Methanococcus voltae: one gene and its partner. The main gene of each other region encodes a partner of the protein of the gene in region 2 in a complex. Links are inferred from orthologs where the notes say so. Each region holds a gene or a part of one and is shown on either strand. Other genes may lie near its edges. The genes, in order: J3E06_RS04190 and J3E06_RS02315.

Region 1 (16,015 bases), on a different replicon or contig from region 2:
AAAATATATTTTAATTATGGTGAAATTATGGGACTTAAACTTACCTCTTCATTACGTGATATTAAAAAAATGAGAGAAATGAAGGATAAAATTAGAAAAGACAATAAAATTGAATTAGATTTGCCTAAAAATTCAGATGAAAGTTATGACAAAAGTATTTATGGCGAAGAAAATTCCGATGAAAATAATAACGCTGAATTTCAAAACTATAAATATATAAGAGTTAATACATTGCAAATAGCACCGGAAGAACTTAAAAAAAGGCTTGAAAATAAAAAGGTTGTTCTTGAAGATACCTTTTTAGATTATGCCTTTAAAGTGGTTAGCAGTCCTTTTTCAGTTGGTGCAACTCCCGAATATTTATACGGGTATTATTTTATGCAAAGTATTTCCTCAATGGTGCCCGTAATTGCTTTAAATCCACAAAAAAATGAGCGAATATTGGATATGTGTGCAGCACCGGGCGGTAAAACTACCCATATTGCTCAATTACTGGAAAATGAAGGCGTAATTTTTGCAGTCGAAGTAAATAAAAACAGAATTAGAAGTCTTACCTCAAACGTTAACCGTATGGGTATTAAAGACGTTGTTACAATAAATACAGACTCTGTTAATTTAAAATCTGAAGAATTGGGCTTATTTGATAAAATATTGTTAGATGCACCGTGTACTGGAAATGCTTATAAAGATAGTAGCAGGATTAAAAATAGAAGCGACATTTTATTTTGCTCTAATCGTCAAAAAGAGCTCATACATACTGCCATTAATTTATTAAAGTCTGGCGGAGAATTAGTTTACAGTACTTGCTCACCAGAAATAGAAGAAGATGAAGAAGTAATTAGCCATATTGTAAACCTTAGAAATGACGTAGAATTGATAAAACTTGACAAAAACGACTATAAAGGATTAAACATCCAAGATGCGTTAATAAAAGGTACACTTAAGATATTACCACCTAATGAGCCATTTTACATTGCTAAACTTAAAAAATTATAAAATAGTTTTTTTATTTTTATTTTTAAAATAATATAATTATGTTATATTAGATTATATTAATTTATAATTAGATTATATTAATTTATAATTAGATTATATTATGTTATATTAATTTATAATTAGATTATAAGACCGTATCCTATTAATCTCCATCTTGAACCTATTTTTCTGCTAATTGCTACCCTATCACTTTTATCAGCGCAAATTGGCAATTTTAATTTAATATCTACTTCTTCAGGTCTTGCTGATGCGGTTATACCCACGGTTGTTGAAGTACCTACGTTTAACATTAAAACTTCGTTTGTTTTTAATGGTTCGATGGTTAATTCATCCTGTGAACCTACAACTCTCTCGAGTAATTGAGGTTTTATAGTAATTTGTTCTAATGTAGGAGGCAAAGTTCCTGGTTTTCCCGCAATACTTCCGTTTAAAGCATCTGATTTTGTTAATGAAGGGTCTAATTCAGTACCAACACCAATTAAACCACCTGGTTGTGCTTCTTTTACCTTTTTAGAGCCTGCACCGAGTGATGTTATTTTTGTTATTATTGGTTTCCAAGATGTTTTGTTTCCTTCAACAACTTTGATACCAGGTCTTATTTCGATGTCTGCACCTGTTTCTAAGATACCTTGAATAATACTTCCACCGATAACTCCACCTTTTAAGTTTTTAATAGGTGAACCTGGTTTATTAACGTCGAAACTTCTTGCAACGTGCATTCTAACGTCTAAAGTGTCGTCTCTTTTTGGTGTAGGTATATATTCTTGAATTGCACTTAATAATATGTCCAAATTAGCACCGTGGTGTGCTGATACCGGAATTATTGGTGCGTCTTCCGCAACAGTTCCTTTTACAAATTCTTTTATTTCATCGTAGTTTTCGACTGCTTTTTCACGTGAAACTAAATCGATTTTATTTTGAACAATTAATATGTTTTTAACGCCTAAAGCATCTAAAGCCATTAAGTGCTCTTTTGTTTGAGGTTGTGGGCATGTTTCACTTGCTGCGATAACTAAAATAGCCCCATCCATTAAGGAAGCTCCTGATAACATAGTTGCCATAAGTGTTTCGTGTCCTGGCGCATCTACGAAAGAGATTTTCCTTAAAACTTCTGGTTTTTCTCCGCATTCACATTTAGTACCTACAGTATAAGCCTCAGCACCTTCACATTTTGGACATTTTTTAATTTCACAGTCTGCATAACCCAATCTAATGGAAATACCTCTTTTTAATTCCTCACTGTGAGTATCTGTCCAAACACCGGTTAATTTTCTTGTTAAACTTGTTTTACCATGGTCTACGTGTCCAACCATACCAATATTTACTTCGGATTGTTTCGTTCCTGTCACTGTTTCCCTCCTGAGTGATTTTTTTTATAATTTATTTTTAAATTTTAATCTTGAATATTGCTTAAATGACTTAATTTTTTAAGTTATTTTTCAATTTATTATTATTTCTCTTTTTTTATTTTTAATTATTTTTAATTATTTTTAATTATTTTAATTCTTAAATACCGCATACTTTACAATTTATACTATATACTTTACAAATTGTACGATAATACATCTTTATAGGAATCTGACGTACATTTGAAAATAAAATAAAATATTTATAAGTTTTATAACATAATTATAAATTTATGTACAAGTACTAATATACTAAACAATATACTAAATAGCGTACTAAAAATTATCGGTGTACACATAAATAATAATATTTAGATTAAAAGAAGATAGTTATTTATAGTTTATATAGGTTTGTAAAATTAAAATACGCTGATGAAAATTACTAATTTAAGATTGATTGGTAATAAATGGAGATTGTAAACACATGGAAACTTATAAAAAATTTGAATATGTCGTAAATGAAAGAAAAAAAGAAAGTAATAAAAATATTTCAAAATTTAGAAATAATTTCCGACGAAAATTTAGAAATATAAAGGTTAAAAATGATTTAAATGATTTAAAACTAAATATTGAGCATTATATTACAAATTTTAAACGGAATGACGGAATTGTAAAAGAAAATCCTGAAGATTTCATCGTAGAGGAAATTTTAGAAAATAGAATGGTTTTAGGAGCCAATGAAAGCTTAAAAAATCAGATTGTCGATGAAGAGATTCCCGAAGAATTTAAAGATGTAGAACGCTGGAATGGGTCTTTTTTACACTTTACGGTTGAAAAGGTTAATTACAACACTATTGACGTAATAAAAGACTTAGCAAGACTAACTAAAACCAAAAGAAAAAACTTCGGTTTTGCAGGCACAAAAGATAAATATGCGTTAACAACTCAAAGAATGGGATGTTTTGGCATTAAACCGGAAGTTTTAGAAGCTGTTGGTAAAAATGGTCTCGTGGAAAAAAGAGGCGGTCAATTTATAATACGAGATGTTTGTAAATCAAACAAAAAATTGAGAATGGGTAATTTATGGGGCAATAGGTTTTCTATTAAAATTAGGGACGTTGAAGAAGAGGGGGAATCCTACGATGCTAAAAATTTAAGTTTAGATTATGTGATTAACTACTTTGGCGTCCAACGTTTTGGGCTTCAAAGACCGATTACTCACCTTGTAGGTAAACATATCTATGAAAGAGACTTCGAAACTGCTTTTTATATTTATTGCGGTACGCCAATAAACGAAAAAGGGCTTAAAAAAGAAGCAAGAGAAGCCGTAGAAGATGGAGACTTTAAATTAGCTTTAAAATTGTTTCCTCGAGAAAGCGAATATGAAAAAAGACTAATACAACAGTATTTAAAATACAAAGACTACAAAAAGGCTTTTTACGCATTTGCTCCACAACTCAGAAGTTTATTTGTGAATTCCTATCAATCATACCTGTTCAACGAAATATTAAATAAAAGATATGAATACGGATATGGTGCACTTGAAGGCGATATTTTAGAAGATGGCGTACCTACTGCACCACTTTGCGGTTATAAAACGGAATATTCTAAAGGTATAGCTGGCGAAATTGAAAAAGAAGTGTTTGAAAAATACAGTATAGACTTTAAGAAGTTTAGAATAGAAGATTACGGTAATTTTTCAGGTCTTAGACGTAAAATGATTACTCCCGTTTATAACTTCAAAATTGAGAAAATTTATGAAAAATTGAATAATAACAATAATTCTGAAAATTTAAATTCAAAAGAAAAAGCCATATTAAAGTTATCTTTTGAATTAGAAAAAGGAAACTATGCTACAATTGTAACAAGGGAATTTACTGGTAAATTATCTTAAATAGTTCATATGATATATACAATATGAATAATATGATGTGATATTATGATAACAAAACACGCTATAGATATATTGGAAAAATCACTGACATATGACGTTGGTTTTGGAGATTTAACAGTTGAAACGTTGATACCAAAAGATTTAAACTGTAAGGCATTCGTTGTTGCTAAAGAAAATACTAAAATTTGTGGTATGGATTTTGTAGTCGAATTTTTAGAAAAAAACGGCATATCTTGTAAAAAATTGTATGATGAAGGGGATTATATAGATTTTAAAGATGTTAAATACTCCGAAAATTCCAAAAAAAGAATTAAAATATTGGAAATCAGCGGTAATGCTCAAAAAATAATCACATATGAAAGAACAATTTTAAATTTTATGATGCACTTGTCTGCAATTGCAACAAAAACTTACGAAATCGTTTCAATGGTTGAAAAAGTCAATCCAAACGTTAGAATCGCTTGTACTCGAAAAACTTTGCCACTTTTATCGATGGTTGAAAAATACGCTGTTAAAGTAGGCGGTGGGGATACTCATAGATATAGGCTTGATGATATGATTATGATTAAAGATAATCATATTGAAGCGTTAGGTATCGCCGAATGTATGAAAAGGGTTAAAAAAGTTAGTTTTAGTAAAAAAATTGAAGTAGAAGTCGATAATAATACTCAGCTTCGAGAAGTAATAAACCATAATCCTGATATAATTATGCTCGATAATTACAACGACTCAGCTATTGAGGAAGCATTAGATATAATTAATAATTACCATTTAAATGGTTTTAAACCCATTATCGAGTTAAGCGGTGGAATTACTGAAAAAAACGTGTTAAACTATGCAAAGCACCCTATTGATGTTATTTCGATGGGTTGCTTAATCCACTCTGCAAAAGCGGTTGATTTAGGTTTGGATTTAGAAAAAATTTAAAATTAGTATTCTTTATTTTATCTATATTTTAATTCATTATTCTATTTTTATTCTATTTTGTAATTACCAACCTTGCCATCTTGAATAATTAAAATTATCCAAGGTTAATGTTTCATTTTTATTATTATTATTATTATTATTATTATTTTCGTTATTATAGTTTTCAATACCAATATTATTAGTATTATTCTTTGTATCATTGCTCATTGTTGATTTTGACGAATAAAAATTATTTACTGCATTTAAAACTATCTTTACATTTTCTTTTGTCTTCGGAAGTACTAATATGTCCTTTGAGGGCAACAATATTGAAGCTCGGATATTATTTTCCCTTGCAATTTCTGTAAGATATTTATTTAATTCAAAAACTTCGTCAAATAAATCCGTTGATATCCTTTCTTCAGGGTCGCAATATTTTAAACAGCAACCTTCCCTCCAATGCCCTATTTTATCGCCTACTTCGTGTACACGTTGTACATTTATACCATAGTGCTCGTGAATCGCCATAACGTCATTTTGACTTAATCTTAAAAGAGGTCTCAAAAAATAAGTATCATAACGTCGAGGAATTTTCGAAAGTTCCATTTTATGATAAAAATCTTTATCTTCAAGTTTTGGGTTTTTTTCCCTCAAATCATCTAAAATTGGCCCTGAAATTTTTTCTAAAGCAGTATCTCCAGTTATTATAATATCAAAACCATTTTCTTTTGCATATTCCACAGCCCTAAGTTTCATAATATCCTTACAGATTCTACAAATACTCTTCCCTTTTGCACCTTTAATCTTTTTAGAAAGTTTTTCCGTTATATCGGGGAATATAATAGGTACATCGTACTTTTTAGCTAAGTTATCAGCTTCATTTTTGGAAATATCCCAGCTCCAGTTATGTACGTAATGAATACATAAAACGACATTGATATTTAGTTCTTTGCATAAAGCGAGAGCTGTTGCACTGTCTTTACCGCCACTTAACATTAATAGGGCTTTTTTATTGCATAAGTTATTTTCTTTTAAGTTATATACGATATTTTCTTTTAATTCATTTAAATCGTGTAAATTTCGTTTTTCGATTGTCCATTGTGTAAACTCTAAATTTTTAGGGGGTTTTTCAGCATTTTTTATATTTTTTATATTTTTTATATTTTTTATATTTTCGGTATTTTCCATATAATCACATATTACATTAATCTTGAATTTATAAGTTATTCGTTCAATAATCATAGAATTTCATTATATTAATAGATTATTTTTAAGATTAAAATATTCTTTATAATTTAAAATTATTCCGAAAGCTTTATATAGTAGAATACTTAATGGTATATTGCGAGAGATACAATAGAGAGATAGATATTGCTCTTTTGGGTTCTTTTATGTGCAGAGGTGGTTGAGCTTGGTCAAAGGCGTCGGACTTGAAATCCGATGGGGCTTTGCCCCGCAAGGGTTCAAATCCCTTCCTCTGCGTTTTTTTATAAGACGTTATATTCATTAATATGAATATAGGGATTAATTGAATATGTTAATATATCGATGATATGTTACGATACTTTTTTAAGTGGGCTGATAGCTCAGCCTGGGAGAGTGCCGCATTGGCTATGCGGATGCCGCGGGTTCGAATCCCGCTCAGTCCATTTTTAATTTACTTGATTATTAACAATAACTAATTTTTAAACATTGTTTTTAATTATTAATTTTAAATATTAGATATCTTAATATTATTTAATAGCCAACGTATCAATATAATATCCAATATACCAAAATGGTGAATAATGACTACAGAAAAAATAAAAATAAAAACAAACTTTAAACAACAAAATATCATTTTTGGAGTAATTATGGCAACGTTAATGGCCTTTGGAATGTCCCTTGCGATGACTGCGTCTGTTTTAGGATTTAATAAAACATTATTGTATGCTTGGCCATCTAAATTTTTAATAGCGGTTGCTGTAGCAGTTCCTTATTCATTTATTGCAAATCCAATTGCCAAAAAAATAACTTCAAAAATTTTAAAAAATTAAAAATTAATATACCATTACAGTTAAATATAACGTTAAAAATAAAATTAAAGTATATTTATAAATCATATTTTACAATAAAATACACATTTACAAGTATTTCATCAATAGCATCTTTTTTATCATTTGATTCAATTTTATTAAAGATTTCTTCTTTTTCAGAAATATTGTTATCATTATTTGATAAATGAATTGTTTTACATATATCAAAACTCTTAAATAACACATCTACCTCAATATTTTCAGGTAATTGCTTTTTAAAACCTTTTAAAATGTCAAAAAGTGCATTTACAACATTTTTAGCTTGTTCTTTTGTAAAAAATTCTGAATTTTCTGGAATATAGGATATTTCAGTTTTTAACTTTTTGTGGTCTTCTAATTTTAGCCAATAATCGCCAAATTTGGTGCCTTTTATGACATAATCTTTTAATTCAAAGCTTCTTGAGATGGTATTTTTCATAATTTCCCTTTAATTCCTTTTTAAGTTTTTTTAGTTTTAGTATGTATTCTTTTTATCCCCATTATTAATATTCTTATTTTATAATTTCTTATTTTATAATTTCTTAATAATTAATATCTTACGAGTGAATTTTCTAATTTTTCTTTTAAATCTTTTGCTTCCTTCAACCATTCTGGAGCTATTGGTTTCTCTGAAGCTACCATAACAATTGATTTACCGTGTAAAGTTTGTCTAACTCGCATACCTTCAGGAAATACCCTATTCATAAAATCTAATACTTTATCGATAAATTCATCTTTTGCGTCGTATATTTTTGTGTTTAACTCGATATCCGAATCTGTTATTATTTCTAATCTTGAAGGCTGGTCGATCACATTTATTTTTTCCAAGAGTTTTGGAGCATATGTTTCATCTATGATGTTTAACTTTTTAATTACCTTCCCATCTTGCTTTGATTCTTCACTGATTTCTGCAATATCTCTTAAACTAACTGCTCTCGAGGTAGACTTGGGCAATGCCCCTATTGTAAAATAAGGCTCATCTAAATTACAAATCATAACAACTTGTAGTACGGATTTACCTAAAACCAAGTCTTCAAGGTTTGTTTGTATTATTCTATCATATATTTCCTTTCCATCCGGGTCAGTACATTCTACGGTTATCTTTGACATAAATATCCCTTAATAAGTTTATTACAATAATTTTTACGTATTTTACTAATATATTATATGGAATATTCTATTTAAAATAATTTATGAATAAAATTTGAAATATGATTATAAATAACCTCAAATAAATTTAAATAAATTTAAATTTGAGTTAAAAGTTTAAAAAAAGGTGCTCTCAGTATCTGTGAGTTCATCATACACAAAATTACTAAATTGCCATAATCCGATAGTATATGACAGTAATATTTGATTTCAGTAGAGATGACAATCATCATCGAGCATTTAATAATATTTTATACGTATTTTTAATTATTTTTAATTATTTTATATTTAAAATACCTGTCATTTTATATAAAACTTAAACATTTATAATATATTTATAATATTTGAATACAAAATATTATTTAATTTAAAAATAATTAATAATGAATAAAAAATAAATTAAATATTGGTGGTAAAATGGACAAACTTGATATATTATTAGTTAATGACGATGGTATTCAATCAAACGGATTGTTGGAGTTAAAAAATACACTTGAAGATAATTTCGACGCAAATATAACTGTTGTAGCCCCCTCAAATCAGCAAAGTGGTATCGGTAGGGCTATAAGCTTATTTGAACCACTTAGAATAACAAAAGTTAGACTTCCTGACTGTACTGAAGGTTTTGCCGTTTCTGGAACGCCTACGGACTGTGTTGTTCTTGGAATATTTAAAATACTTGACAAAATACCTGATTACGTGGTATCTGGCATAAATATCGGTGAAAACTTAGGTACTGAAATCACCACGTCCGGAACTCTTGGGGCTGCTTTTGAAGGTGCTCACCACGGTGCAAAATCAATTGCTTGTTCATTACAAGTCAAAACAGACGATATTAAATTTAATGAAGGTCACGCACCGGTTGAATTTAGAAATTCCGCCAAAATATTATGCAATGTGCTTAAAAAATCTATTGATTATAACATATTTGAAAGCGGTTGCGATGTTTTAAATGTAAACGTTCCACACGAAGGGGATGAAAAAACACCTTGGGAGATTACCACACTTGCTCGAAAGATGTACACGACCCACATTGACCAGAGAAAAGACCCTCGAGGTAGGGACTACTATTGGCTTGATGGAAGCCCCGTTTTTGATGAAGAAGAAGGTACTGATGTACATACTGTACGATTAAAAAATAAAGTTTCAATTACGCCCCTTACATTAGATACTACATTAAAAGACTTGGAAAGGTTTAAAAAAGAATATAACGATAAATTAATTTAATTCATTATTTCTTTATTTCTTATTATTATATATTTTTATTTTATATTTTTATTATATATTTTTATTTTTCAATTTATTTTGATATTCTCTTTTTTTCCTTTGAATTATTTTATAATAAGGCTCGTGCGGAACTTTTAAGAATTTTTTTCGGATATTCTTTATCGAATTTGAAACACCCATAATTCTTATATTTATTGGATTTTTTTTATAATGGCTTAATAGTATTAAAGAAGCTTTTACGTTATCTACTTGTGTCCTTTCGACCCTTAAAATACCCATACCATTGCTATAATCAATTAACCAAGGATTAGCCGTAGCACATTCTTTAAGTCCGCAGTAATCAATTATAGAAGTTCTAATTATGCCGATAATATCATCATTTGAAAGTTCTTCTTTATGGAGTATTTCAAACGCCAAATATCGCTTTTTTTCCCGTAATGTTGGTGGTAATGTTTTTAACATATTTTAACCTTTATTTTTAAATTTAATTTAATTTAATTTAATTTAAGTTAATTGAATATACTAAATTTACAATGGCAATATAATACTAATTATTTTATCCCCTAAAAATGGAGTAATAACATATGATATCGCAATTGGTACAAGTAGCGGTAATTCTGGAGTTGCCCATACATATTGAGTATCTTTATATTTCGACAAATCATAGTTTCCAATATCATTTACGGAAGGTATTAATTTAACATCTTTTCCTTTTCCTAAAACTACCTTATTTCCTTTTTTAGCTTCTGCAACAGTTATATATTCTCCAATTAACATTAAAACGTATTCTTTCAATTTCTTAGGCTTTACTCCGTTTGAAAGGTTTTTAAAGAACAAATAAATTGGTAATACAATCATTAAAATAACTCCGTTAAATAAAACTAACAAAGGGAACCAAGGGATATATTCCATTGAATATAGGGGTTGAAGTGAGGAATATATCGGAAATGCGTAAGCAGGGATTAATGCACCCATACCCATTAGTATTTTACCATCTGCGCCACCGATACCCAATACAAACATTAAATAACCGATTATAAAACATATTATGAATCCAGCTACTGAAGAAATCACTGGTGTAAAGCTACCTGCAGTAAATGATAAATATAGTGATAAAAGCAATCCTATGACTGCCATTCCTATCCAAATATAATTTTCTATCTCCCGAGATTTGATATCCTGTATAGAAGCTAGTATCAATCCCAAAAGTCCTATTGTATATGCCATCAAGTTATCACGTTTTAAATTTTTATTTTATTATTATTCTTATTATTATTCTTAGTATTATTTTATTTTAAATTATATGGTTTTTTAGGTTTTTATACCCCTTAGTTTCATATAAGTTCATATTAACACTACCATTTATTACATATGTACTACAAATTTTTAAATATAGCAACTTTTTAAGATTATTAGCGAAAGTAATATATATTAAGATAATTATTTTACATTCGAATGTATTTATTATTGCACATTATTACCAAAATTTTAAAAATATTTAAAAATTTTAAAGAATATCAACTAATGATATATAATGGCGACAAAATTAAATTATTAAATATGTTCAATACGCTAATTTCTAACATATTTTGTATATTTGATATAGTATATTAATTACCTTAAACATATATTCAAATATATAAATAAAGATAATTAATTTATATGGGAATTATTAAGAAACGAACTAAATATATTAAATATATGGGCAAATAATAATACTAAATCAACAATAATCAAAATATGATACACGCCAAAAATATACTAAAAATATACTAATAGTACATTTATAATCCATAACAATTTACTAAGTATATCAATCTCGCCATATAACCAACATCATAACGGGTGATAATTTGGAATATACTCCTAAAGATTTAATATCTCACTACATATATTTGATACATTTAGAATTGAATATATTAAATAACAATTTATTAAAAGACTGCGAAATCACCTCCTCACAGTTTAGAGTGTTATCTTGCTTATGGGTGAAAGATGGATTGACACAGTCTGAAATACATGAATACTTGGGCATAAAACCATCTTCAATCTCCGGATTAATCGATTGTCTTGAGAAAAAAGGTTTTCTTAAAAGAGTAGTGGATAAAGAAGATGCAAGGATAAACAGAATATATTTAACCGAAAAAAGTGCAGAATTTAAAGAATGTTGCTGGGAAAAAGCGATTAACTTAAACAATGAAATATTAGATGGTTTTAACGAAGAAGAGAAAGAAGAAGTTAAAAAGACACTTGAAAAATTATACGATAATGTCCACAAAAGATTGTTAAACCAAAATAATAAAGAATAAATTTTATTTTATTATTTTTTTATTATTATTTTATTAGTCTTTAAAAAAATTAAAATATATTTATTTTAAAATATTCATTAATAAATTATAATTAAATAATTTATATCAATGATTTTTCAATACCGTTATTTGTAAGCATTACTGTTGCACAAGTTACTGGATTTTCAAAGTATTCGTGCTCCATTATGTTTTTAGAAATCTCTTCCGCAGTTTTCACGTCAACAGCTATTGTTTGATGACTTGTTATTTTGCATCCTTCGTAAACACTTAAGTAGTATGCTTCACCAACTTCTAAATCAACTTTTTTAACTCTGATGTCGTCTTTTGATACGTATGACATGTAAGCTTCGTTTTTGCTAAAAGCTACAGATATCCTTGGAGTATTGTAATCGTCTTTTTCATAATCCATTGCAATCATAGTTAATGAGAGTGCATCTCTTAAGGGTAAACCCAACCTTATTTTATCTGCAATAATATCTGTTTGTGAGCCGTTTGTAGCCACAATTACGTCATTTTCGGAATTATTTTCATCTTTTACAATTTTAACACAATTATAAGTAATATATGTATTTTTAAACATTTCTTCTAAGTCTTTTGGTACTATTGCGATAGTATTTTCATCCATTTCTTTAGATATCCTATTAGGGAAACTTCTACTTGATACCCTGTAAGTCACAAAAGGATTTCCTTCCTCTGTTTTGCCCAATATTAAAAATCTTCCAAGATACATTGTAAATCACCGATTAAATAATTAATTTCTTTATAAATTATAAATATACTTAGTAATTTGGATTACTAAATGCAATTAGTGTAAATATTAGCTTATTAATTTATTATTATTATTATTATTTTGATATTTTGATATTTTGATATTTTGTTATTATTTTGTTATTACCTTTATTGCACCAATGGTACAGTAATCTACACAGACATGGCACTCGATACATTTTTCAGTATCAATCGTAGCATTACCTAATGCAGTTATTGCTTCTTGCTCGCAAAATGGAACACAAGCCCCACAACCAACGCAATTGTTATCAATTTCTATGGAAAATGAATTTTTGCCGTTGTTATCGTTATTAACATTATCATTTATTATTGACATAATTTCCCCGACCCATATGGAAGTCTTATTCATTATATTATTTTGGCATAATATTTTGTTATATTATTATCTTATTATTTTAATAAATATCTTAAGTATTAATTTAAGTATTAATTTAAGTATTACATCAAATATAATATGTGTTATTTTATTAAATATTATTTATAATTATTATTTATAGGATATAAAATATTGAGTATATCAAAGAATAGTATAAACATATTATTTATTCAAATACAAATGGGATATTATGAACAAAATAATAAAAGAGAACACCTTTGAAATTAACGATAAAAAATATATTATACTTGGAATTAAAAATGCAGTTGTTAATAATGAAATATTTCAATTAAATAAAAAATTCGAATTTCAAATGATAAATGCGGACTATATTGCTACTATAGAACATATAAAACACGCCATATTACAAGCGATGACTAAAAAAAACATTTCCAATAATTTTTGGGTTGAAATTCTTGTAAGAGCTTCAGCTACTCGTCAAATAGCTACGGCAATTAAACTATTGGGTGCAAAATCTGGCGATGTATGTTTAATATGTAATGATGAAGAAACAGCAAACATAATTATTGATAAAATCGGCGGAATTGTTCAAAAAAACAGCGTAGAATTTTTAGATGTTCCAAATGATGTTAATAATGAGAAATTTAAAAAGATTGTTGAATTATATGGGTTAAAAAATGTTAATTCATCTAAAGAATTAGTTAAAAGAGTACTTGAAGAAATAGCAATTATTGAATGTAAGGTTTAAAAAGATTTGAAATATTTAATTAGTTAAAATATTATCATTTATAAAATCTTTAATTTATTTTTCAGTTATTTTAAAAATAGGGTGCATATTTATATATAACCGTACATTTTAGATAATATATAAATTAACATAAATTTTATGTATTTTAGATAATTTTTATTTAATCTTGGAAAATAAGAAAGTAATTGAGGTATATCATGATTATTTTCAAAAAAATCGATGAATTAAACGATGAAGAAATTCAAATAATAATGAATCGTAATAAAACAAACATGGACAATATCATACCTATAGTGAGCGATATTCTTAAAAACGTTAGAGAAAATAAAGATTCTGCCTTAAAAGAGTACACTAAAAAGTTTGATGGCGTAGATATTGAAGATTTTAAAGTTAGCAAGCAAGAAATTGATATTGCTTACGACAATGTGGATTCAAAAGTTGTATATAGCTTAGAACAGGCTTATGAAAATATATACGATTTCCACAAAGCTCAGCGTGAAAATTTAAAAGAATGGGCTTTGGAAAAAGACGGAATTAGCACTGGGCAAATCATAAGACCTATTGAAAAGGCTGGTTGCTATGTTCCCGGGGGAAAAGCATTCTATCCATCATCTGTATTAATGACCACAGTACCGGCAAAAGTTGCAGGGGTAAAAGAGGTTGTAGTAGCTTCTCCACCAAATGGAACGGAAGGGAATTACGCAACTTTAGTAGCTTCAGATATTTGTAAAGTAGATAGCATCTTTAAATTAGGTGGTGCTCAGGCAATCGCAGGTTTAGCTTACGGTACTGAAAGTATCCCTAAAGTTGATATTATTGTAGGTCCTGGCAATATATTTGTAACCACGGCTAAAAAATTAGTTTACGGAGAAGTAGCTATTGATTTCCCCGCTGGACCTTCAGAAGTCTTAATAATTTGCGATGAAGAAACAAATGCGAATTATGTGGCTCTTGACTTTTTAGCACAGGCTGAACACGACCCTAACGCTTCGTGTGTGATTACTACAACCACCGAAGATAAAGCTGTTGAAATTAAAAACAGGATAATTGAAACTGCACAGCACGCAAAGAGAAAAGAGATAATAATAAAGGCTTTAGAAAATTCTGCAATAGTTTATGGTAGTTTAGAGGAATGTATAGCTTTATCAAACGAATATGCTCCTGAACACCTTGAAATAATGACTAAAAACCCGAGAGAAGTCCTAAAATACATTAATAATGCTGGAAGTATCTTTTTGGGTCATTATGCTCCTGTACCTGTGGGAGATTACGCAAGTGGTACAAATCACGTTTTGCCAACTTCGGGCTGTGCTAAAATGTACTCAGGTCTTAGCGTAGAAACCTTTATTAAAAAACCTACAGTTCAAGAATTGACCCAGGAAGGTTTAAGAAGTATTTCAAATGTTATTACCACAATTGCGGAAGCAGAGGGTTTATATAATCATTCGGAAGCTGTTAAAGGTAGGTTAAAATAATAAAATAATAAAATAATAATAAAATAATAAAATAATAAAATAATAATAAAATAATAATAAAATAATGATATATATCAATTTTATCACTATTTTTTTAAAATATATTAATTAAAAATTTACACGAACCACGAAAATTAAAAATTAAATTAAAATAAATTAAAAGTGAAAATATGTTGGGATTTGAACAAATCATACTCGGAATAGTCCAAGGGTTTACGGAATTTTTACCAGTTTCAAGTTCTGGACATTTGGCAATTATATCAAAACTGTTGTCAATTGAACCACAAATAAGTTATTTTGCAGCATTGCACTTTGCAACATTTTTAGCAGTTTTTATGTTTGTTAAAGACGATATAGTAAAAATTACCAAAGGATTAGTCCAAAAAGATAAATCTTCCAGAGATTTAAGTTTTAAATTAATAATATCCACCATACCGGCGGTTATCGTAGGGCTATTACTTAAAAGTTATTTCACCTCACTTTATGGGTCTTTAAAAGTTATAGGTGTTTTATTAGCCATTACGGGTATTATGATGATATTATCGGATAAAATGACCTCTGGGACTAAATCCATGTATGATATAAGTCATAAAGATGCTTTACTGGTTGGACTTACTCAGGCATTTGCAATATTGCCTGGTATATCACGTAGTGGCTCCACACTGTTTACTTCAGTCTATAGAGGTATGAAAAAAGAAGATGCTTTTAAATATTCATTTATAATGAGTTTACCTATTACTGCAGGTGCAGGTATTCTTGAATTAAAAGATGTAGCTTTGACTTTC
Region 2 (15,951 bases):
CCATAATTCTCAGGTGTATGTTTATTAAATTTTGTTTCATCATAAATTCCAATACATTTACCGATAGATAACTCTTCACTATATGCGTGGATATATCCAAAGGATTTTATTTTAATATTAATTTTTTCAGTATTTCCATACTCTTTAAAGTTATATTTTATTTTTTTAATGTATTCTAATTCTTTTTCAGTAGTTCCATATTCTTTAAAATTATTTCTAATTTTTTCTTGCAACTGTTCTATTTTTTTAGAAACGTCTGAATTACCGCCATGACAATTAATTATTAAAAATTTGTTTACTCCTATCTTTGAATATTTAATAATTATTTCTTCCAATTCTTCTAAAATATCCTCTAAAGAATTGTGGATGCCATGTTTAATATAGTCATATTCTGTGGCAGTACAAACAGTACCTAAGAATTTAGCTCCTGTCGTTAAAGCTACATTTAAAGCTACATATGAAGCTATTTTTATGTCTGTATCTATAGGCAATGCAGAACCATGATTTTCCAAATAAGAACCCATTGCAATAACGCCTATTTCATGAACTTTACTGTCATTATCGATTAATTTTCCTGAATTTAGTCTTAACTCAAAGTTATCCATATTATCACAATAAAATTTGTAATTTAATAGAGTAATATATACGATAATAGTTTTATATTAATTTTTGTAATCCATCTTATATAAGATTTAAAAAAAATAGAGTTTTGTATTTAAAAAAATGTATCTAATATATTATACATTATAATTTACAATATAGTATAATAATATATAATATAATATAATATAATATACTAATAATTTATGTTATTTTTTAGTTATTTTCTTTCATTAAACTTTAAAGCTCTTCTATAAGCCCCATATTTATCCAAGGGTGAATATCTTGGAGGTTTAACCGTTATAGCGTTACCCCCACATTTACAAACGTTTTTCATTGTATATTCACCACATGACGTGCATTTTTTTAATTGCATTATCTCACCTTTGTGAGTATGGATATTATGTTAATTTATTACTATTGTTATTACTATTATTATTTTTATTTTTTATTATTATTTTTATTTTTTATTATTATTTTTATTTTTTATTATTATTTTTATTATTATTCTTCAAGTCTTACGAAGTCGCCTGTTCCGTTTAAATATGTGCCAATGTCAGTTATAGCTTCATTAGCCACACTTCTTAAGACTTCTTCACCGCTTTTGTAATCTGGTGCAATTACTTCAATCCTATATTTTGGAGCTCCAACATATGATACTTCAACTTGAACATCTTCGTACGGGTTAGCTTTGATTGCTTTTTTAATTACTTTTTTAATTACTTTTATTCCGTCTGGTTCAGTGGTCGAAAGTGTTAAAATGCCATCTACTTTAACATTTGAAAGTTCGATGTTTTCTTTTGCAATTTTCTCTAATTCTTTGGTCCATTTAGCAGGTACGTCTAAATCTTCAAAAGCTTCTTCTCCTTCTATAACTAAGGATTCAAAAGCGACATATAATTCTCCAAATTCTTCTACAATTGTATGCCCAACTTCTTTCCAAGCTTCATCCATTGATTTACCCATTTTTTCGGATGCAAATTGTAATAATTTTTCAGCTCTTTGGAATCTTTTCCATTCTTGAACTTTTGCCCTTTTTTGTTGGTCGGTAACTCTTTTTAATGATAAATCAATCTGATTTTTGTTAGGGTTTACCCTTACAACTTTTGCAACAACTCTCTGACCTTTTTTGATGTGGTCTCTTATGTTTTTAATCCAACCTGATGAAACTTCAGAAATGTGGACCATACCTTCTTTTTTAGGGTATTCTAATAACTCAACAAATGCACCAAATGACTTAACATCACTTACATTTCCTATTACGATATCGCCTTCTTCGGGAAAATTAGATTTCATGATATTACACCTTAAATTTTATAGTAAAAAAGTTAATTAGCCTTAATTAGATGAAATATTCTTTTTTACTTTTTTAATTACGTTTTTATTTTTACTTTTATTTTAGTTTATTTTAGTTTATTTTAACATTCTTTTTAATTTAGGTTAATAAGTTTTATTTTCCTAATCTACATTTCATATTATATATTTTTCGAAATAATAAAAATAATAATATAAATTTAGCAAGGTTATAAATTACAAAATTAAAGTTATACTATATTATATAATATTAATGTATAATATATAAAGTTATACAATAATTTTACACAATTGATAAAATAATATAAAACAATGTCAAATTTTAATGATAAAAAAGAAGAGTCTTATGATTACAATATTATACAATTGTATAATTTATTGTAATACTTCGAGTATTTTAGCTTTTATTGAACCTTTTGAAGCTTTAGGTTCTGCAATTGTTTTACCGCATGCAGTACATTTAACAACTGTTGAAGGACATCCAAATAAAACTTGTTGGTTGTTGCAGTCTGTACATTGTACTTTTAAAAATCTGCTTTTTGGTCTTGGTATCAATTCCATGTTTCTCACCTTTATTTCATAATATATAAAATTTAAAAAATTAAATGTAAAAATATGTTGAATTTTACTTATTCAACTAATTCAAACATTCTTGCTCTGAATCCACCGTTGCTTCTTGTGTGCATTTTTCCACATTCTGCACATTTGTATCTTAAATCCAATTTTTTAATTGGTTTTGCTCCACCAGGTAATGGTCTTGGGTAACCCCCGTAACCTGCAGTTACTCTTCTGAATAACCTCTGACCTCTTCTCAATTCACTTGCTTTTCTCTTTTTAGCTCTTTCAACTGTATGAACGGTATGTTTTTTACAGTATGGGCAATATCTTTTAATTTTCTTTTTCATTTTCATAAATATTCACCTGTTCCACTATATTGTGTTTCTCTAAAATTTTTGAAAATCTCCCATCTAAAGAAATTATATCATTTTTATTTAAACCATAAACACAATTTCCATCAGTAAAATATGGAAATTTATGATTGACTCTTACAATATGAATATCTCTTTCAGTATTTATAACTTTTGGTATTTCATCATTCATATTTTTATTAACATTATCTTGAAAATCAGGGTTTAAATTTAAAGAATAATCATTTTTAAGTTCATTTTTTCCAAAATTTTCACTTGATTTTCCAAAATTTTCTTTTAAATCATCGGATAATTCTGTAGAGCCATTTGATATAGGATTAGACTGAGGTATACTTTTTTCTTGTTCAGTTTTTGTACTTTTTGTACCAATAATATCAAATTTTTGCACTGAATTATCGATTATAGTTTCAAAATTGTTCAAAAAATTTGGGTTATCACTAAATAAAGTATTATCTATAAGATTATTGATAATCTTATAAATTTCCTTTTCATCTTCAATCAATAATTCGGGATTTTCATTTAAAATAATAATTTTGTATAATCTTATTTTTAATAATGAAGATGAGTAATATTTTAAACGATTGATTTTTTTTATATCAAATTCATTGACATTGTCTTTTTTAGAAATGCTCTCAACATACTTTTTAACATCTGAATACATCGTATCTGATATTTTAAGCAATTTTGGAGAGGCTATTTCATCAAAAAAAGCATTTTTAGCTTTATTGTACATATTTTCACTTATTTTTATTTTATATTATTCTTTAAACACTGTTAACATAAAAAAATTAAAAAATTGTATATTTTGATTTTTTTGATTTAATTTAATCGATTAATTAAGATTCAATTCTTGGAGCAAGTAAAAATACTAATTTTGCGCCACCAATATTGTATTCTACTTTAACTGGCATATCTTCGCCAAGGTATATGTCTAAAACATCATCTGAAGCTGTAGATTTTGTAATATCTTTTAAATATGCAAGATTAAATGTACTTTTTGAGTTTTCCAATACTTTGTAATCAACCATAACATTGTTTATTACTTCTTCATTTCCATTGTTTTCAGACTCTTCAGTATTTACAACTTCGGTTTCTGATTTTGAAAGTGAAAATATGGTTTCACTGTAGTTTAAGTCTCCTTTTGAAGATATAACAAACTGATTATCACTTGAATTAACACTTAAAATAATGTGGTCGTTAACTAATTCTGAGTCCTTTAAAGCTTCTACAAATGCACCTGCTTTTATAGATACTTTATTAGGATATTCTATATCTGGAACTTTTAAATTATTTGATGATATGTCGTATAAGGCCATTGAGAAGTTTCTTGTAACGTTATTTTTAAATGTAGTAAGCAACTTATTTTTTTCTTCATCAAACTCTATAATTATTTTATCATTGCTTTTAGACCTTGCCATTATCTTTTTTAGGGCTTCCAAATCAATACCTAAATCATGTATTCCACTCATATATTCTGAAAACACAGTTTTAGGAATGTTTAAGCTAACTAAAGCCACGTGCGAAGGGTCCATAGCACTTGCCCTAATTCCTTCTTCGTCTACTTCGAAACATATTTCATCTACTAAATTACTTGTAGCATTAATTATCTTTTTGAAGTCTTTTGCATCACAAACTGCTTTAAACATTTGCTCACCACTATTTTTTTAAATAATACGTTTTGTTTAGTATTTAAAAATTCGATTGTAAATTTATTAACAATATATTAACAATACAATAGATACTTAATGTAATTATAATCCATATGGCTATAAATTATATAATTATATAATCAAATTTAAACATTTTTTATTATATTTTAATAACTATATGTAAATAACTATATGTAGATAATGATTTGTTTTTGATTTTATATTAATTTTTTTTTTAAATAATAATATGAGTTATAGATATAATTTTAATATATAATAAATATCCTAATGAAAATGAAAATTTTTAAATTATTCAAAAAAATAAAATAAATAGCATAAATTTAAATTATAGTTATTAAATTAGTCTCCTTTTACAAAATCCCAGAAAGATTTTATTGCACTTGGATTTTTAGGTCTTTTGCCTCTAACCAAGTATAAGTATCTTGTAAGGTCCAAGTCTTCTATTGGAACTATTTTCAAAAATCCAGCATCTGCTGATTTTTTTGCAGGGATTTCTGAGATGATACTTACTCCATAACCTTCTGAAACAGCGGTAATTATTGAAGAAGTACTTCCTAAACTCATAACGGTGTGTAAATCCATCATTGAGTATCCCTTTTTATTTAAAGCATCTATTAGTATCTCACGAGTTCCAGAACCAACTTCTCTATCGACATAGTCTTCCTTTAATACGTCAGATAATTTTGCAATTGGTTTTTTAGCTAATGAATGGTCATTTGGAACTACTAAAACTAACCTATCTTTGCCGATTACAATATTATCATAATTTTTGTCGTATAGATTACCGACTGCAACAATATCCACATTTCTTTCTTCAAGCAATTTGAAACATTTTTCTGAATCGGTAATTTGAATTTCAAAGTTGACATCTTTGTATTCTTTTTTATATTCTTTAATAATACTTGGTATTAAGTACTCACCAGGTGTCGTACTCGCAGCAATTCTAATAATACCTTCAGGATTTTCATGCAACATTTTCATTTGTTGCTTTGAATTGTTAATATATTCCAATACTTTTTCCGCATTTTCTAATAAGATAGTACCTTCAACGGTTAAATCAACGCCTTCGGGAGTTCTTAAGAATAATTGTGCATCAAAAAACTTCTCAAGTACGGAGATGTGATTGCTAACAGTACCTTGGGTTACACCCAATCTTTTAGCAGCTTTCGAAAAGCTTTTAGTTTTTGCAGCATATAAAAAAGTTTGAAAATAACTTATTTTTGGGTCCATAATATCACTACATTATTCTTTTTACTTTTAATTACTGAAATAACTTATTATATTATTTTATGTTGGTATATTTTCATTTTATTGCTAATATACTCTTAATAAGCTTAATAATCTTAATAATCTTAATAATTTTAACAATTTTGATATAATCTTAAATATGTATTAATTTATAATATTTTATGTATCAATCAATTTGATAGTATAGTTATATTAAACTAATAATACATATTAAAAAAACTAATATATATAATTAATCTAAATATGGAATATACTAAATAAATAATTTAATACCATAATGGATAATATTGTATTTATTAATGAATAGTATAATAATTTTTAAAATGATTTAACATTTATTAAATTTTTAAATTGGAGGGGGAGATGATAATGATAGTATTACCCTATAGAAAACCCTGTAATGAGGCATTATTAGCGAAAGAAGGAAGTGAACAAGAAACTTCGTTAATAATTAATTCAATTCTTAAAAATAATTATAATATCCATTATTTGCCTTCGGGAGACGCTTCAATATATATGGCTTGCAATATTCTAAAATTCTATGCTAATGATTTGGGTGTGGAAACTTGTGTAAATGCAATAATACCTGATATGGGGGCTTGGAAAGGATTTGAAACTTATGCAGAACTTTTAGATTTTGACATAAATATTTTAAAAACCGAAGACGGCGTAATAAATCCCAAATATTTAAAAACATTTTTCGAAAATTTGAACTATGAAAAGAGCAATGAATCGACTCCAAAAAATATTTTAAATGTTTTGTTTATTACTTCTTCTGCAGGGTATTTGCAAAGTCAAAATATAAAAGAAATACGTAATATGTGCAATAATTACAATATTTTATTATTTGAAGATATTTCTGGAAAAGTAGGTGGCGATTGTGGATATGGGGATATAATAGTATGTTCTACAGGCTCCCCTAAGATTATAAATTGCGAATATGGTGGTTTTTTAGGCCTTTCAGATGAATTTATGAATTTAATAAATAGTTCAGATAATTCAAAGAAAATAAAAGATAATATTAAAAAAGTGCAGAAAACCTACAAAATTCCAAATATTTATGGTTCGATAATGTATGAGGCGTTAAATGCAAAAAAAACATATGAAAAATACGTTGAATATGGTAATTATTTAAAAGAAAAGATAAAAGATTCAGAATTTTTAAATGAAGAGGGTATTTCTTTATTTATATCATCTAAAAATCCGAATAAATTTTCAAAACAAATAAATGAACATATTAAATTGTCAAATGGTAAATCTATAATTACAAAATGTCCAAATCAAAATCGAATATTAAAAGACGGAGTAGTTTTAGAAATAAAAAAATTAGATTTAAACTATATTAATATAGAAATTTTAGATGAAATATCAAATGTTATAAACGAGATATCAAAACAAATACACTAAATAAGAATAATAAAAATAAAAAATAATTTAATTAATTTTTTCAATTAATAGTCCACAATTTCCTAAGAATTTATATTTAAATCCATAGCCCAATAATTCAAGTGTGTCTATTACTTCAGACCTTGAAAGATATCCTATGAAATATTTATTTAAACTTTGATAGAATTCAAATAATTCTACGTTTACATTAGCAGAATCTTTGAAAAATTCTTCAATAATTATTAATTTTCCATTCTTTTTCAATGAATCCATCATTTTTCTTAAGAATAATCTCGGAGACTTCGCATAACTAAGAGTATGAGTACATATTACGCTATCATACTTAGTTTTAGGTATGGTTTCGCCAAAATCTAAGGTTTTCAATTTTGCACATTCGATACCATTTCTTTCCAATCTATTTTCTGCCATTGTTATTAGCTTTTTAGATATGTCCACTCCTGTATATTGACCATTTGGCGCTATTTTGGAGCTAAAGTATAATGGTGAACGAGAACCACAACCTACGTCTAAAATATAATCTCCTTTTTTAATTTCTAAAACTTCAGAAGCTGCACTTCGGGTAATGTCCATAAATTCAGTATTTAAAAGCATATCCCATATATCTGCATCTTTTTTAAAGTTTAATAATATTTCTGGATGATTGTAGCCTATTAAAGCATATTGGAATAGACTCGTTCTGAAATCATATTGTGCAATGTAATCATCCATTAAATCTTGATATTTTGGATGAATAGACGAATACTTAAATTCATTATTTAATTCAAGGGTATTGTCATCGTAATTTTCTCGGATAAGCCCCAAGCTAATTGCGGTATTTACATACTTCAATATAAAATCTTTATTTGGATATTCCACCATAGAAAGCAAATTTTCTTTTGTAGGCATATGTAAATCAATTATTTTATATATTCCAAATTTTAGACCTTGTCTAAAAAATGTGCCTAATAATTCATTATTTAGATATTCTACGGCATAATCCATACATCTAAATTTTTTCATATATTCTTCTTCCTCTATTATTGAAATATCGTTATAGTACCCAACTTCTGTATTCATCTTACCATCTTCTAAATCACTTGTATAATCAAATCTATCCATGATTTCACCATTTATCAGAAGAATCATAATCTTTTAAATATTCTACAACAGTCTTTCCATATTCCGTCATTTGGTATATTTTCATACCTTCTCTTCCATCGCAAGATACTAAACCTAATTCAATAAGCGAAGAACTGCCATTATACCGATTGCCCATGCCTTTTAAACACCCTAAAACATTACTTGGATCTGATTTAACTCTTCGAGATAATTCAGATAAGTAAGTTCCGTGGGGGTGGACATCGTATAGGAAGTACACTATTCGTTTTCGAAGTTTACTTTTGTTTAAAGACCTAATAATTGTAGGATTTATAAACATCATGTCATGAGAACCCACTTATGACACCTCGGAGGATTGTCTAAAACCCTTTTAAAGGGACTTATTTAACTTATAAACTATTACTAAATTACTACAAAATCTTAACAACATTATCGATAAGAAATAAGTTTTATTATTTAATATTGAAACAATATTTATTCTAAATATTTACAAAGGGTCGTATTACTAAATAAACTATATTATAGTTGTATTGTTTATGATATATAAATATAACCTATTTAAAAGAACTAAATATTAGATTTATTAATGGACAATATTTGGGGTATATATCGAAACTGTTATATAGTATAAATGTTGGACACCAATGATTTATATAGTATTAATACAAAATTATTTAAAAAAGTCTATTTTTTAAATAGTAGTCTTTAAATACCTTATTTGATATTTTAATAATATTTAGTCGTTATATTTTATAATTATCTTTCATAACCTGATAAATAAGCATAAAATATGATATAATGTGCTTATATTTTGTTCATATTTAATATATTGTATTATTTAATATTACAAAAATCAAAATTTATATTACAAAAAACATCAAAAAACTCTAAAAAATTTTTAAAAAATAAATTATTATAAGTATTATTTAATTTATAAATCCGCCAATAAATGGTATTGATTTTATTGCACCAGTTATTGAATTGAATATATTTGAGACTAAATCGTCAGAGTTATTGTCTTCATTTTGTTCGTCATTAGTCGTATTATTACTATCTTCATTATCGTACTGATTTTCTGTAGATGTCTGACTATTTCCATCCTCATTATTTCTATTATTTTCGTTTTCAGTGGGTTTATTATCCCCAGTTTCCTCAGTGTCTAGCTCATCATCTTCAATTATGGAATTAACTCCATTTTCATATTTTACTTTGATAGATTTTTTTAAGACGATTGGTTTTAAAACTCCATTTTCACTAACAAAATCTGGAATTTTAGTATTTATTTCTACAGTATATACTTTTCCATCGTTTAATTTATCATTGAAGTTCAATGTGATAGGTTTTACTTCCATAGAATGAAGATATATATTTTTAGGCGTACTTTCATAAATTTCTTCATCGTCTTTGTATATAGTTATCCAGTATTCTAAGTTAAGGTCGACTGGATATACACTTACTAATCCCGAAGATAATTTTAAAGATAGTCCATTTTCCTGAGTTTCAAAGTCATATATATTTATAGGTGCTAAAACGGTGGTTGACTCTATAGTATTACTTTTAATTTTACTTAAAATGTCTATATTTGAGAATCTGCCTATTTTGGCGTTCATTTGGGGGTCAATGGTTGACGTAGAACCTATGAAATAGCAATATTCAAAATCTTTAAATTCATTAAATGGTTTTATTCTTAGTAATGTATATCCATTAAATCCTTCGTCATATTTTATTTGGAAATTGAAAGTTTCATAATCTAATGTTGAATAACCAGGAGCTAACTGGGTATTTATAAGATTACTTTCTGCTCTTAAGTTCCCTTTTAAATCATACGTTTCAATTTGCATGGTGCAATCTACTGGAACAGATAATTTATTTCTTATAGTTATATATGCTTCATTTTCAAATCCTGCAACCGGTTGAGGTACAAATAATCCGCCTGTATCGCCCACAACTGTAGCTCTTGGTAATACTGTATTGTTATATTTTACTTCACCCACTTTGAAGATATTGAATACATTGAAATGTAATTTTAATCCGTGGTCTTCTTCTGTTATTTTATTTGGAATTATGGCTTTTACGTCTATATCTCCATTTATTTCCCTGTCAAAACTAATATTTATGGTATAAGTTTTTGTTTCATGAGCAGATAATCTAAATTTAATTTCTTTTTCACTATAATTAACAGCACCATCTACAAATTCATCAGAAAACTCTAAAGTACCGTTAATTGTTTTATTATATATATTTTTAAGAGTAATTTTTAAAGGATAAGTTTTACCTACTAATATATTTCCTGAATGGTCAGATATTCTTTGAACATCATCATCATTAGGATATTCTACATTTTTAATTGAAACTGGCGGAACTTCTATGTATTCGCCATCAATATCTTCTTCTGGATTATTTATTAAATAACCTGACGAAGTTTTTAATTCCGTAATTATGTTTAATGTAGTTTTATCAGGCATTACGTTTGCAACCACATACTGCGTAGTATCTTCAGATTCTTCAAATTTAGATGATTTATCATATATAATATATCCATCATTATCTTTTATTTGTACATTTAATGATAAATCTTCATCATAATTATTGGTATAATTTAATTTTAAAACTACAGGGTATCTTTCATTTTTAAGATATGCTCTTGGCATCATATTGGAATTTCCATATATGCCACTATTTAGATAATCCATAATTTCTTTGTCTTGTATTTGATATTTAGAATAATAATCTTTAATTAAATCATCATAACTATCATTTATAGTAGTTAATACTTCAAAATTATTCAATATGACGGGGAATGAAAATAATTTTTCAGTTTCTTCAAGGTCATAAGTGATATATTCATCTACTTTTTTCTTAACAGTTTCCTGTTCATTTGTAGTATAACTATGTAATCCCATCGTTTGAGTGTGAACTTGTATTTTAAATTGATTATCTTCACATTCTATTTTTGGAATTTTAAAACTCACTTCTTTTTCGGAGTTCAACGAAATATATAATGTTTTTTTATCATTAACTCCGTTATAATATACATTTTCGTCATTTTCGTCAGCTTCACTTGAATCATCGTCATAATCCGTAGATACTGCACTTATCCAAGTTATTACTTCATAATCCGACTGTGCATAGGGATTGCTTTCTAAAGTTGTAGTAAACCAATTTCCTGCACAATATTCTACATTTTTTTTATCTTCTTTGGAATAACTATCACTACAATTAATATATTTTACGTCAATGGGACTTCTAACATCTATGGTTATAGATTCAGAACCTACATTTTCGCCATTATCATTAATTAATTCGATATCCAAGTCATTTTCGCCTATTTCTGTAAATTTAGGTTGAACTTCCACAATTTTTTCAACGTGTTTATTAGGAGGTATTGGTATGTAGGGTGATTCCCAAGTATTTTCATCCCAAGTTGCAATCACTTTCACGTTTTGTTGGTATTCATCGTAATTTACCAAACTTAAATAAATTATAGGGGAACTTGTATCAATCATAGGACCTCCCTCCATAGGATTTTGTCCTTGATTCCATATTTTACTAATTTTTACCCCTTCTTCATCTTCGCAAAATCCGGAGGTAATTGAAATTAGCAATAAAAAAAGAGTTAAAACTGCTTTAAATTTTATCTTCATACTATCCCATTTTTTAATTTTTAAATATTGTAAATTTGTAATCCATTATTTAATATTTTTTTGTGTAAGTGTTTATGTATATAACCTTTAAAACTGAACGTAATATTTATAAATTGAAAAGCTATAAAAATTTAAAAAGCAATATAATATATTATATATAATCAAATTTGTAATTTTTCAAGCTGTTGATATTATTTAGGGATTATTGTTAAACTATACAAAAATTATTATTAAATTTATTGTTAATAACAGGTAATAATTATTATATTATTTAGATTGGGTGAACAAATGACATCGGAAATCAAACGTAATTTAAAAAATCTTTTTAAAATGCGTAGTGGATACAGCTGTAAACTTAGGAGTGTAAGTTTTGTGCTTATACTTTTTACAGTTTTTTTTGGTTTGATGGGTTCTGTAAGTTCTGAAGTAGCTTACAAATGGGTAAGTGAAGAACCTATTAAATTTATCGCACTTTCAAATATTCAATCAGAGTATGAATTGGAAAAATATTTAAATTCTGACGATTTGATTGTATTTTATTTGGATGAAAATTTTAGAGTAAATAATGAGGGAGAAGAATTTCTGAAAAAACTTGGGATTTATACAAGTATTGAGTATGCCAACTATGTTGGTGGGTCGATGGATAATCCTAATGCATTATTTAAATTAGATAACGAAGAATATTATGTTTTAAAAGTATTTGATAGGCAGAAGATATATTATGAAGATTATGTGGAAGTAGCACCTAAAAAAATATTTTTGCCAAAAGAACCAGATTTTGAAAGTAAGAAATTTATGGATTTCTTAGGAACTTATGTATCTTCATATGGTTTGAAATTTGCATATTTAAACAAAGTTCCAAACGGATACAATGAAAGTTTAATTTGGGGTGTTGCTGTACAAAATGTTATGCCAGATAACACCGGTGATGGGGTTATTCAGATTTCCGGATACAATATGATTGTAGATGTGATTGATTCCGATTTAATATTAAAAAAATTGAAAATAATTGATGAATATTCTAATGAGATTAAGTCAAATTATACTTATATATCTACAGGTGCTGAAAACTTAAATGTCTTAGATATCAATACAAAAGAACCTATTTCTAAATATCACGAGTTTTATATAATTGAAGAATTTTTAAGACAAGAAACCCGAAACGATAATATATATTCTCGTTATGGGGGTGGAAATGGGTATGATAATAACTATCTTAAAAAGCATGATTTATTGGCTTTTAGTTTTTATCCTATGATATATTTAGATAAAAGCCCTGATTCAATTAGAAATGACCCAATGGGCGGTTATTACCCTACAAATTATGATTACCAATATTTATCAAATGGGGATTATTGGATGAATTCAAGAGCTTCTGAAACTGGTTATTTCAGATATTATGATGACGAAATTCTTGAAGATGTTAGTTATTCCGATATATCAAGACAAACCTGGACATTAGGCGATGAACAAGTTTCTTTAAGGCAAGAAAATGAATTAAATAACATATATGACGTATTTAACTACTGGTACTGTAAGAATTATGGTTATTTAACTACGAATGGAGTAAATGCTATCATATTACCTTCCTCGGATGAAAATTTAACAGATATGTTATTTGATAACAAATATAATGACGATATATTTTGGAGGTCTACGGTTGTTAACTCCGATAATGGTATCACATATATCGTAGTCCCTGGTGAGAATAATTACTATATTAAAAATAATGTGTCAATATTACAAGTTCCAAATTTCTTGGAAACTAAAAATTTAATTTCATATGTTCAAAGTTATTATAAAGAACCAGAAGATGAAGAATTTGGAGTTTATGTAAGTGATTCAGTTTATTTCGATAAAAATGTATTGAAAAATTTGACAAAATCTAATAGAGTATGGATTTGTTCTTTTGAAGAATATTCCTATTGGACTAAGAATTATTATACGACAAATATGGGATTAACGGATGGATATATTGTATTAACTACAAATTCAAACAGAAAACCTCAGATTACATGTTATGACAATGAAACTAAATCTGTATCTGCTCCAAAATTAGAAAATGGTAAATATTATTTAAAGTTTGCAAATGAGAATATGTAATATATAAATAAAAATACAAATACTGCATAAATTTCTTTTATTTCTTTTATTTCGGTTATTTCTTTTTTTTAGATTTTATATTATTCCCCTATTTTTCAATTTTATTTTTAAAATGTATAAGTTATTTATAAATTATAGATATACAATAAATAATAACAAAAAGTGTTTAATTTAGTTAATCAAATTTTTAAAATTAAATTTTAAATTTATGGGTGTAATTATGAAAATAGGAATTATCGGTGCTGGATTGGGTGGATTATTTAGTGCAGCAATATTATCAAAAAATCATCAAATAACTATTTATGAAAAACTCCCCTACATTGGCGGAAGGTTTACAAATTTAAATTATAAAGGTTATCAATTAACAACTGGTGCTTTACATATGGTACCACACGGTGCAAATGGTTTTTTTGGACAGTTGGTCGAACAATCAAACTGTGGTGCAAAGATAATTAATTCAAATCCTGACGGACTTTTTAGGATTAATAATACTAACTATGGATTTGAAGAGTTGAAAAAGCTTGTAAGTTTTAAAGATAAATTAAAAGCTTTAAAAATGTTGACTGACTTAAAACTTGGGACTATTGATAAAAATATGTCATTTGGAACTTTCTTGGAAGGCATACCCATAGCTGAAAAAGTGGGAAATTCATTCACAGGATGGGCTTTAAGTTTATCTTCTTATGATACCCCCATAGATGAAGTAATTGCCATTAGTAAACATTATCATAAATTTGGTGGGCCGGGTATACCAATGGGTGGCTGTAAAGGTATAATTGATGCTTTAGAAACTGTAATCTTAAAAAACGGCGGAAAAATCTATACAAATTACAATGTTGATAAAATATATGTTCCAGAAAATCCTGGAGAAAAATGTTCAATAAATGATGATAACGAATTTGATATACTTATAAGTAATGCATCCCCATTAATTACTCAAAAAATTAGTAATTTAAAATTTATTGACAATGAAAATATGCCAATACCTTCAAAAGGTATTAAAATCAGTATAGGGTCTAAAAATAAGCTAATAAATCACAATAGTGTAGTATTTACTACAGAATCAGAGCGTTTAAATGGTTTTAATCAACCTTCTAACGTAGATAAGTCTTTAGCTAAAGAAGGGCATAATTTGATAATGGCACACGCTACTCAGATAAAAAACAACGTAAATGATGAAATAGATTTGGTTTTAGAAGATATTGATGATATCTTTGCAAATGAGTTTGTAGGTCATAAAAAAGAAGGTTATAAAATACTTGCAATACAAACCTACCGTGATGAATGTCCTGTTAATCACGCATCAAACGGGACCGATGTAAAACCTGTAATTAACGATAGATTTTACTTAGTTGGCGACGGGGTAAAAGGAAAAGGTGGTATTGAAGTTGAAGGTGTCGCTTTGAGTGTACTTGAAGTTTTAGCCCATCTTAATAAGTTAGGGATTAATTAAAAATAATATGCGGTATTTTTTATATCTCTTTTTTTATTATTTATTTTTAAATAATTTTATTATTTTATATTTCATATTCATTTTATTTTTTATTTTTTTTAGATTAAATAATATGATAACAATGTGAAAATAAACTTATAATTTAAACTTATACTTGTTAATTTAAAAAATAAAAAAATAGAAAAAAGAAATTAATTATTTTTAATTATGCAGTCATTTCTACTAAACCGTCGTAGTCTGCTGGAACATTTCCATTTCCAATAGCTGGTTTAATAACTGGTTGTCCTGCATTTTCGAATATTTGTGGGTTTTCAAGGATAAACTTAACAAATGCTACACCTGCAGCTTTATTTTCTGCATTTGTAGGTACTGTAACACCATATACGATTGGTGCAGCAGCAATTGTTTTATTTTGGCTTTCGATTAATAAGCTTGCTCTACCGTAATTTTCAGCTTTGTCGTAAGCACCTAAGTTTATATCTGCA

The links.
Region 1: the proteins of J3E06_RS02315 (region 2) and J3E06_RS04190 are in contact, whole or in part, in a crystal structure (PDB 3CW2), measured with the Saccharolobus solfataricus proteins. The link is inferred for Methanococcus voltae from one-to-one orthologs. Residues at the interface, in WP_009989173.1 of Saccharolobus solfataricus: Val185, Arg186, Thr187, Asn188, Glu189, Pro190, Leu191, Gly192, Val193, Glu194, Ile196, Lys197, Ile200, Ser201, Leu204, Ile217, Lys218, Ile219, Tyr220, Thr221, Ile222, Gly223, Ala224, Pro225, Tyr227; in WP_009988771.1 of Saccharolobus solfataricus: Asp222, Lys225, Pro226, Gly227, Thr228, Gln229, Phe230, Asn231, Leu233, Lys234, Gly235, Leu259, Phe273, Thr274, Lys275, Tyr300, Leu301, Asp302, Pro303, Ser304, Leu305, Lys307.

Annotation. Positions count from the first base shown.
Region 1 is NZ_JANUCR010000002.1:322,294-338,308, reverse strand. The notes cover bases 231-3,051. They hold J3E06_RS04190 (translation initiation factor IF-2 subunit gamma), read right to left. Parts: upstream 2,346-3,051; coding sequence 1,116-2,345; downstream 231-1,115. Other genes in these bases: truD (tRNA pseudouridine(13) synthase TruD), read left to right, coding at 2,827-3,051; J3E06_RS04195 (NOL1/NOP2/sun family putative RNA methylase), read left to right, coding at 231-996. In the rest of the region: more of J3E06_RS04195, read left to right, coding at 28-230; more of truD, read left to right, coding at 3,052-4,236; nadC (carboxylating nicotinate-nucleotide diphosphorylase), read left to right, coding at 4,282-5,163; J3E06_RS04175 (phosphoadenosine phosphosulfate reductase family protein), read right to left, coding at 5,227-6,330; J3E06_RS04160 (DUF2798 domain-containing protein), read left to right, coding at 6,930-7,178; J3E06_RS04155 (hypothetical protein), read right to left, coding at 7,234-7,635; J3E06_RS04150 (methanogenesis marker 17 protein), read right to left, coding at 7,746-8,306; 5'/3'-nucleotidase SurE, read left to right, coding at 8,763-9,572; J3E06_RS04140 (Rpp14/Pop5 family protein), read right to left, coding at 9,624-10,034; preflagellin peptidase FlaK, read right to left, coding at 10,101-10,799; J3E06_RS04130 (MarR family winged helix-turn-helix transcriptional regulator), read left to right, coding at 11,426-11,881; J3E06_RS04125 (IMP cyclohydrolase), read right to left, coding at 11,982-12,611; J3E06_RS04120 (4Fe-4S binding protein), read right to left, coding at 12,762-12,986; KEOPS complex subunit Cgi121, read left to right, coding at 13,237-13,755; hisD (histidinol dehydrogenase), read left to right, coding at 13,956-15,230; J3E06_RS04105 (undecaprenyl-diphosphate phosphatase), read left to right, coding at 15,401-16,015. UniProt on the Methanocaldococcus jannaschii protein: eIF-2 functions in the early steps of protein synthesis by forming a ternary complex with GTP and initiator tRNA.
Region 2 is NZ_JANUCR010000001.1:476,784-492,734, reverse strand. Bases 1-2,757 are described here. They hold J3E06_RS02315 (translation initiation factor IF-2 subunit alpha), read right to left. Parts: upstream 1,897-2,757; coding sequence 1,105-1,896; downstream 1-1,104. Other genes in these bases: J3E06_RS02305 (50S ribosomal protein L44e), read right to left, coding at 2,544-2,757; J3E06_RS02310 (30S ribosomal protein S27e), read right to left, coding at 2,290-2,475; J3E06_RS02320 (RNA-protein complex protein Nop10), read right to left, coding at 821-976; arfB (2-amino-5-formylamino-6-ribosylaminopyrimidin-4(3H)-one 5'-monophosphate deformylase), read right to left, coding at 1-605. Also shown: more of J3E06_RS02305, read right to left, coding at 2,758-2,825; J3E06_RS02300 (hypothetical protein), read right to left, coding at 2,803-3,576; J3E06_RS02295 (DNA polymerase sliding clamp), read right to left, coding at 3,680-4,489; J3E06_RS02290 (selenium metabolism-associated LysR family transcriptional regulator), read right to left, coding at 4,853-5,743; J3E06_RS02285 (hypothetical protein), read left to right, coding at 6,125-7,168; J3E06_RS02280 (class I SAM-dependent methyltransferase), read right to left, coding at 7,196-8,266; J3E06_RS02275 (helix-turn-helix domain-containing protein), read right to left, coding at 8,271-8,588; J3E06_RS02270 (hypothetical protein), read right to left, coding at 9,193-11,910; J3E06_RS02265 (hypothetical protein), read left to right, coding at 12,199-14,013; J3E06_RS02260 (NAD(P)-binding protein), read left to right, coding at 14,234-15,466; tungstate ABC transporter substrate-binding protein WtpA, read right to left, coding at 15,672-15,951. UniProt on the Methanocaldococcus jannaschii protein: eIF-2 functions in the early steps of protein synthesis by forming a ternary complex with GTP and initiator tRNA.